Regions from separate parts of the Kitasatospora sp. NPDC088548 genome, predicted to be linked through region 1. Evidence: riboswitches for the same ligand, from Rfam matches in the RefSeq annotation. Region 1 holds a riboswitch; the other holds the start of a gene.
What was found. A riboswitch is a leader RNA that binds a small molecule or an ion and turns the genes downstream of it on or off. The one in region 1 is predicted to bind S-adenosylmethionine.

Region 1 (4,406 bases):
ATTCGGAATTCCGTACGCGGGAACGGCCGGCCGGGAAGAGCGGCGGACGGGCTCAGCAGCCGCCGGCCACCGCCGGGATGATCGACACGCTCGCGCCGTCCTTGATCTCGGTCGCCAGCCCCTCCGCGAACCGCACGTCGTCGTCGTTGACGTAGACGTTCACGAAGCGGCGCAGCTTGCCGGCGTCGTCCAGGACGCGGGCGGCGATGCCCGGGTGGTTCTTGTCGAGGTCGGCGATGACATCGCCCAGGGTGGCACCCTCGGCGGCGACCTCGGCGGAGCCGCCGGTGTAGGTGCGCAGGATGGTGGGAATGCGGACGTTGGCGCTCATGGCGGGGGCTCTCCTAGCGGGGTGGTGGTCAGGCGGAGGCGAGGCCGGCGTCGCGGAAGGACTCCAGCGTCGGGCGGATGACGGTGGTCATGCCGGAGTCGGAGACGGCGTCCAGGGTCTTCAGGCCGTCGCCGGTGTTGATCGCGACGGTCTCCTTGGCCGGGTCCAGCTGCCCGGTCTCGACGAGCTTCTTCAGCACGCCGACGGTCACCCCGCCCGCGGTCTCGGCGAAGATGCCCTCGGTGCGGGCCAGCAGCTTGATCGCGGCCACCACCTCGGCGTCGGTGACGTCCTCGACCGCGCCGCCGGTGCGGCGGGCGATGTCCAGCACGTACGGGCCGTCGGCCGGGTTGCCGATCGCCAGCGACTTGGCGATGGTGTCCGGCTTGACCGGGCGGATCACGTCCCGGCCGGCCTTGAACGCGGCCGACACCGGCGAGCAGCCGGCCGCCTGCGCCCCGAAGATCCGGTACGGCCGGTCCTCGACCAGACCGAGCCTGATCAGCTCCTGCAGCCCCTTGTCGATCTTGGTGAGCTGGGAGCCCGAGGCGATCGGGATGACGATCTGCTCCGGCAGCCGCCAGCCGAGCTGCTCGCAGATCTCGTACGCCAGCGTCTTGGAGCCCTCGCCGTAGTACGGGCGGAGGTTGACGTTCACGAAGCCCCAGCCCTCGCCGGCCGGGTCGCCGATCAGCTCCGAACAGAAGCGGTTGACGTCGTCGTAGTTGCCCTCGATGCCGACCAGCTCGCCGCCGTAGACCCCGGCCATCACGACCTTGCCCTGCTCCAGGTCGTGCGGGATGAACACGCAGGACTTGAATCCGGCCCGGGCCGCCGCCGCACCCACCGCGCCGGCCAGGTTGCCGGTGGACGAGCAGGACAGCGTGGTGAAGCCGAACGCGCGGGCCGCCTCGATGGCGCAGGCCACCACGCGGTCCTTGAACGAGTGGGTGGGGTTGCCCGAGTCGTCCTTGATGTGCAGCTGAGCGGTGAAGCCCAGCTCACGGCCCAGGTTGTCGGCCTTCACCAGCGGGGTCCAGCCCGGGTTCAGGTTGGGCTTCCCGGCGACATCGGCCGGAACGGGCAGCAGCGGAGCGTAGCGCCAGATCGACGCCGGGCCGGCCTCGATCCGCTTGCGCAGGTCCTCGGCGGCCTCGCCGCCGAAGTCGTACGCGATCTCCAGCGGCCCGAAGCACTCCAGGCAGGCGAAGCTCGGACCGAGCGGAAAGCGGGTGCCGCACTCCCGACAGGACAGCGCGGCGGCGGGGCCGAGGTCAACGGTGAGGGATGCGGGTGCGGCGGTGTCGATAGCCATGATGGCGGAGGCCTCTCTCCTCATCTTCCCCGTGACGCGGTCGCGCCACAGGCCGGAATTGGCACCTGTCCCGCCGGGCCTGTACGACAGCCGCGCGAGAAGGTTGCCGGGACGTCAACGGGCCGTTCCCTCAGTCCCTCTGGATGAGCTCTGTGAAGTTGTGGTCCTGCTCAGCGGTGACCCCGGCGTGCGAAGGTCCGATCGCTGTACGAAGACTGTATCCGAAGGCGTCAACCCCGAACGGGACCGTCCGCCACGCGAGATGCCCCGTCCCACCCGAACCCGCCGAGGAGAGACCCGTGCCCGCCGAACCGACCCCCGCGCTCCTTCCGCAGGCGGCGTCCTGGCTGCGCCGCCGCTCCTGGAGCGCGGCCGACCGCCCGGTCGGCACGCTGCTGGACGCCAAACGGGCGGCGGGCCGGGCGGGCACCGTCAGCGTGGTCCTGCCCGCGCTGGACGAGGAGGCCACCGTCGGCGACATCGTCCGCACCGTCCGCCGCGAGCTGATGGAGCGCCTCCCGCTGGTCGACGAACTCGTCGTGGTCGACTCCGGCTCCACCGACGCCACCGCCGCGGTCGCCGCCGGGGCCGGCGCCCGGGTGGTGCACCGTGACGACATCCTGCCCCGGCTGCCCGCCGCCCCCGGCAAGGGCGAGGTGCTCTGGCGCTCCCTGCTGGTCACCAGCGGCGAGATCGTCTGCTTCGTCGACGCCGACCTGCGCGAGTTCGACCCGGCCTTCGTCTCCGGCATCATCGGCCCGCTGCTCACCGAACCCGACATCCAGCTGGTCAAGGCCATGTACGACCGGCCGCTCGAAGTGCCGTCGAGCGGCCCGTCCGACGCGGGCGGCGCGGTCGTCCCCTCCGGCGGCGGCCGGGTCACCGAGCTGGTCGCCCGCCCGCTGCTCAACCTGCACTGGCCGGAGCTGGCCGGCTTCGTCCAGCCCCTCGGCGGCGAGTACGCGGCCCGCCGCTCGCTCCTCGAACGGCTGCCGTTCCCGACCGGCTACGGCGTCGAGCTCGGCCTGCTGGTCGACGCCCTGGAGACCGCCGGTCTGGACGCCCTGGCCCAGGTGGACGTGGGCGTGCGCCACCACCGCCACCAGGACGGCCAGGCGCTCGGCCGGATGGCCGCCACCATCTACCGCACGGCCCTGGAACGCCTCGACCGCACCCACCGCCTCAAGGCCTCCGCCGACCTGGTGCACCCGCTGCTCACCCAGTTCACCCGCGACCCGGAAACCCGTGCCTTCACCGCCCACACCCACCCGGTCACCGGCCTGGAACGGCCCCCGATGCACACCGTCCCCGAGTACGTGAGCCGCCACCTGCCGCACTGACCGGGGTTTGCCGACCCTGGCCCCCGGCAACGTACCAACCATGGGCGATCTCACGACCGAACGTTCGAGTCCGACCGGCACCGCCCCCGTACTGGTGGCCTCCAACCGGGGACCGGTGTCGTTCAGCACCGCGGACGACGACACGCTGACCCTCCGCCGGGGCGGCGGCGGCCTGGTCTCCGGGCTCTCCGCCATCGCCGACCCCAGCGCCGTCTGGGTCTGCGCCGCCCTCGGCGACGCCGACCGCCGGGCCGCCGCGGAGGCCCCGCACGGCCGCCTCGACCTGGCCGGCCACGACGTCGGCGGACAGGCCGTCCGGATGCTGGACATAGATCCGGAGACCTTCGCCCGGGCCTACAACGGGGTCGCCAACTCCACCCTCTGGTTCGTCCACCACCTGCTGTACGCCACCCCCACCGCCCCCGCCTTCGACGCCGGCTTCCGCACCGAGTGGCAGGCCTACCTGGCCTACAACGCCGCCTTCGCCGACGCCCTCGCCGCCGAGGCGGCCCCCGGCGCCGCGGTCCTGGTGCAGGACTACCACCTGTCCCTCGTCCCCGCCCTGCTCCGCGCGGCCCGACCCGACCTGCGGATCGGCCACTTCTCGCACACCCCGTGGGCCCCGCCCGAGTACTTCCGGCTGCTTCCCGACGATGTCGCGGCCGCCGTCCTCACCGGGATCCTCGGCGCCGACCGGGCCGGCTTCCTCACCCGCCGCTGGGCCCTGGCCTTCGCCGACTGCTGCGAGGCGCTGCTCGGCGCCACCGTCGACCGGACCGCCCTCACGGTCACCCACGACGGCCGCACCACGTTCCTCGGCGTCCACGGCCTCGGCGCCGACGCCGACTTCCTGCGCGACCGCGCCCACCGCCCGGACGTCGACGAGCGCCTCGCCGCCCTCCGTGAGGCCGTCGGCGACCGGCGCACCGTCGTCCGGGTGGACCGCACCGAACTGAGCAAGAACATCGTCCGCGGCCTGCTCGCCTACCGGCACCTGCTGCGCACCCGCCCCGAGTGGCACGACCGGGTCGTGCACGTCGCCTTCGCCTACCCCTCGCGCACCGACCTCGCCGAGTACCGGGCCTACACCGCCGAGGTCCGGCGGCTGGCCCAGGAGATCAACGACGAGTTCGCCACCCCCACCTGGCAGCCGCTGATCCTGCACGTCGACGACGACTTCCCGCGTTCCCTGGCCGCCTACCGGCTGGCCGACGTGGCCCTCGTCAACCCGATCCGGGACGGCATGAACCTGGTCGCCAAGGAGGTCCCGGTGGTCTCCGACCACGGCTGCGCCCTGGTCCTCTCCCGCGAGGCCGGCGCGTACGCCGAACTCGCCGACGACGCGATCACCGTCAACCCGTACGACATCATCGCCACCGCCGACGCCCTGCACGCCGGGCTCACCATGCCCGCCGACGAA
Region 2 (4,406 bases), on a different contig from region 1:
CGGCCCTGTCCGTGCTCAGCGCGCTCTTCCTGCACGCCGGCTGGCTTCACCTGCTGGGCAACCTGCTCTTCCTCTACGTCTTCGGCCCCACCGTGGAGAAGCGGATGGGCCGGGCCCGCTTCGCCGTCTTCTATCTGGCGGCCGGCAGCCTGGCCACCTACGGCTTCGCACTGGCCCAGGCGCACTCGCCCGGCTCGACCACGGTGCTGATCGGCGCCTCGGGGGCGATCTCGGCGGCGCTGGGCTGCTATCTGCGGCTCCACCCGCGGGCCCGGGTGACCACGCTCGTCCCGCTGCTGCTCTTCCTGCCGCTGCGGTTCCCGGCCTGGCTGGTGCTCGGGCTCTGGTTCGCCCTGCAGTGGTGGTCGGTCCACTCGGCCGGCCCCGGCGTCGCCTACCTGGTCCATGTCATCGGGTTCTCGGCCGGCTTCCTGTACGCCTGCACACCGGCCGGCCGCCCCCCGCGACGGCCCGTCTGACGCCCGATACCCTGGCGGCACCCCACAAAGGAGCCCGAACAGTGATCACCGCCATCGTCCTGATCAAGACCAGCGTCGACCGCATCCCGGAGATCGCCGAGGCGATCGCGGCCATCGAAGGCGTCAGCGAGGTCTACTCGGTCACCGGCGGCTACGACCTGGTGGCGATGGTGCGGGTGCGGCGGCACGACGACCTGGCCGAGGTCATCCCCGGCCGGCTGAACAAGGTCCCGGGGGTGGCCCACACCGAGACCCAGATCGCCTTCCGCACCTACTCCCAGCACGACCTGGAAGCCGCCTTCGCCCTCGGCCTGGACGAATAGCGGGACGATCAGCCCGCGCGGCGCGTGTCCGCGACGCAGCGGCCGCCCTCGTTGCGGTAGTTCCAGGCCGCCCCGTCCGTGACCAGCTCGCGGACGGCGGTCAGAAAGCGGTCGATGTGCTCGTCCGGGGTGCCGGCGCCGAAGCTGACCCGGATCGCGTTGAGGCTTCGCTCGCCCGGCAGCGACGGCTCGGGCGCACCGCACTCGGACGGCGCGACGTCCTCGTCGCCGAGCAGGGTGCGGACCAGCGGGTGCGCGCAGAACAGGCCGTCCCGCACGCCGATGCCGTACTCGGCGGAGAGCGCGGCCGAGAAGTGCGAGCTGTTCCAGCCCTGGACCACGAAGGAGAGCACGCCCACCCGGGCCGAGTCGGCGCCGAACAGGTTCAGCACCTTCACCTGCGGGACGTCCGCCAGGCCCGCCTTCAGCCGGGCGATCAGCTGCTGCTCCCGGGCCTCCAACGCGTCGAAACCGGCCTCGGTCAGCGCCCGGCAGGCCGAGGCGATGGAGTAGACACCGATCACGTTCGGCGAACCGGCCTCGTGGCGGGCCGGGCCGGTGTGCCACTGGACGGCCACCGAGCCGTCGGCCTCCCGGGCCACGGTCCGGGTGGCACCGCCGCCGGCCAGGTACGGCTCTGCCGCGTCCAGCCAGTCGGCTCGGCCGGCCAGCACCCCGGCGCCGAACGGCGCGTACAGCTTGTGGCCGGAGAAGGCGATCCAGTCCACGCCCAGCTCGCGCACCGAGACCCGGTGGTGCGGGGCGAGCTGGGCGGCGTCCAGCACCACCCGGGCGCCGTGCCGGTGGGCGGTCGCGGTGAGCTCGGCGACCGGCCACAGCTCACCGGTGACGTTGGAGGCGCCGGTGACACAGAGCAGCTTGGGGCCCTCGGGCGCCTCGGCCAGCGCGGCGTCCAGGGCGGCGACCGCCTCGGCGTGCGAGCGCGGGGCGCGCAGGTAGCTGACCGCCAGGCCGGCGTGGCGCCAGGGCAGCAGCGAGGCGTGGTGCTCGGTCTCGAAGGCGAACACCCGGGTGCCGGCCGGGACGGCCCCGGCGAGCAGGTTGAGCGAGTCGGTGGTGGCCCGGGTGAAGACCACCTGGTCACCCTCGCGCAGGTCGAGGAACTCGCCGACGGTGCGGCGGCTCTGCTCGAACAGGTCGGTGGAGAGCTGGGAGAGGTAGCCGGCGCCGCGGTGCACGCTGCCGTAGTAGGGGGCGTAGGCGGCGACGTCGTCCCAGACCCGCTGGAGCGCCGGGGAGCTGGCCGCGTAGTCGAGCGCCGCGTAGGTGACCTTCTCGCCACTGACCAGCGGGACCTGAACGTCCTGACCGAGGACGGCGAGCGGGGCGCAGATTTCGGTGGAGAGGGACATGGGAATGCACTCCTTCTGGGTCCAGGACCCCGGGAGTGCGTGTCGTCCGGGTGTCCGCGCTTGCCACCCGGACGGTTTGCCGCGTGACCCGGTCCTCACCCAGGGCACCCCGCCACGGACGGAGGGTTGCCGGACAGCCAGCTGGGGCTTTGCGCTGTCACTCATGACCTGGCGAAGACTCTAGGTCGCGCCCGCCGGGCGGTCAAACACGGTTTCACCATCCGGACACCCCGCGAAGACGCCGAAGGGCCGGTGGCGACCCGCCGCCACCGGCCCCAACTGCCTTCTCACGCCCGGGCGGTGGCCTCCGACCAGCGCTTCAGGACGTCCTGCGCCGCGCCCGAGTCGATGGCCTCGGCGGCCCGCTCGATCCCGGCCGCCAGCTGCTCGGCGAGCGGGGCACCGGTCAGCTCCAGCGCCACCAGCGCGGCCGCCGTGTTGAGCAGGACGGCGTCCCGCACCGGCCCGTGCTCCCCCGCCAGCAGCCGACGGGCGACCTCCGCGTTGTACGCCGCGTCCGCCCCGCGCAGCGCCTCGATGCCGACCAGTTCGATGCCGACCTGGCGCGGGTCGAAGGACTCCTCGGTGACGACACCGTCGCGCACGATCCAGACCTGCGAGGTGGTGGAGATGGTCAGCTCGTCCAGACCGTCGTCGCCCCGGAAGACCAGGGCGTTCGAGCCGCGCTGCGCCAGCACCCCGGCGATCAGCCCGGCCAGCCGGGTGTCGAAGCAGCCGATCGCGTGCGAGGTCACCCTGGCCGGGTTGGTCAGCGGGCCGAGGATGTTGAACGCCGTCGGCACCCCGAGGTCGCGCCGCGCCGGGGCGGCGTGCCGCATCGCCGGGTGGAACTTGGCGGCGAAACAGAAGGTGAGCCCGACCTCCTCCGCCACCTCGGCGACCCGGCGCGCGGAGAGGTCGAGGCCGATGCCGAGCTTCTCCAGCACGTCGGAGGAGCCGCTGGCCGAGGAGGAGGCCCGGTTGCCGTGCTTCACCACCTTGGCGCCGGCCGCGGCCGCGACGATCGCCGACATGGTGGAGATGTTGACGGTCTTGGCGCGGTCGCCGCCGGTGCCGACGATGTCGACGGCCGGGCCGGGGATGTCCAGCGGCTCGGCGTGCGCGTACATCGAGTCCACCAGGCCGGAGATCTCGTCGACCGTCTCGCCCTTGGCCCGCAGCGCCACCATGAAGCCGGCCACCTGGACCGGGGAGGCCTCGCCGCTCATGATCCGGTCCATCGCCCAGGCGGTGGCCGACCGGCTCAGGTGCTCGCCCCTCAGCAGCGCCGACAGGATGTCCGGCCAGGTGCGGACCACCTGCGCGGGGTCGTTGCCGCCGTTCGCAGGGTGCACGTTCACCATGGCTGACTCCAGCTCTTGTCGGTTCCCCGGGGTCGGGGACATCCGTAGGAATGGAATCAGCCTATCGAGCGGCGAGGTCCCCCGGTCCGCCCCGGCACCCGCCTTCTCTAGGAGTGAGACGGCACCGCTCAGCGGGCGACCGGCGCCCGCTTCTCCAGCCGGGCGCGGAGCAGGGTGGCGGCGGACTCGGCCAGCGCCACCGGGTCCACCGGGCGGGAGATCGCCGCGTCCGCCCGGCTCCAGGCGGCGAGCCAGGAGTCCTGCGGCCGTCCGATCAGCACCAGCACCGGCGGGCAGCCGTAGATCTCGTCCTTCAGCTGCCGCCCGAGGCCGAGCCCGCCGGCCGGCACCGCCTCGCCGTCCAGGATGCAGAGGTCCACCCCGCCCTTCTCCAGCGCCTTGAGCACGGCAGGGGTCGTCGCGCACTCCAGGTAGGACAGCTCCGGCAGATCCTCGGCGGGCCGGCGGCCGAGCGCCGTCAGCACCTGCTCGCGGGTGTTGCGGTCGTGGCTGTAGACGAGAACGGTGAGCGTCTCGTCGGTCTTGTACGCCATGGGCCCTGCTCCCTCAAGTGTGATCCGGACCACGTTCGCCTGATCCGGATGCTACTCCCGATCACCTGCCGCCGGTCCCTGCCGCGCGATCCCTTCTCAAGCCGCCGCGCCCACGACTCACCCAGTCGGAGGACGGCCCGTCACCCCAGACCTCGCAGTCACCCGTACGGTCGACACGGCGGTCCCTCCTTTACTCCCCACCCACCCCCGAACCATGCAGCGACACGCAGGGCAACAGGGTCGAAGGGGCCTTCGAAGAACCGTCAGAAAAGGGACACGCCGCTGCTCAGCCGCCATCCGGACGCCCCGTCGG

Region 2: another riboswitch for S-adenosylmethionine. It lies ahead of ACIP82_RS25585 (aminotransferase class V-fold PLP-dependent enzyme); the one in region 1 lies ahead of thrC (threonine synthase).

Annotation. Positions count from the first base shown of each region.
Region 1 is NZ_JBIVMI010000010.1:75,995-80,400, reverse strand. Features, by position in the region: gene ACIP82_RS15240 (ubiquitin-like small modifier protein 1) at 53-331, opposite strand; gene thrC (threonine synthase) at 360-1,646, opposite strand; SAM riboswitch class I at 1,664-1,796, opposite strand; gene ACIP82_RS15230 (glucosyl-3-phosphoglycerate synthase) at 1,946-2,986, shown strand; gene ACIP82_RS15225 (trehalose-6-phosphate synthase) at 3,027-4,406, shown strand, end outside.
Region 2 is NZ_JBIVMI010000022.1:2,937-7,342, reverse strand. Features, by position in the region: gene ACIP82_RS25595 (rhomboid family intramembrane serine protease) at 1-479, shown strand, start outside; gene ACIP82_RS25590 (Lrp/AsnC ligand binding domain-containing protein) at 521-802, shown strand; gene ACIP82_RS25585 (aminotransferase class V-fold PLP-dependent enzyme) at 811-2,175, opposite strand; SAM riboswitch class IV at 2,227-2,344, opposite strand; gene trpD (anthranilate phosphoribosyltransferase) at 2,463-3,539, opposite strand; gene ACIP82_RS25575 (hypothetical protein) at 3,668-4,093, opposite strand.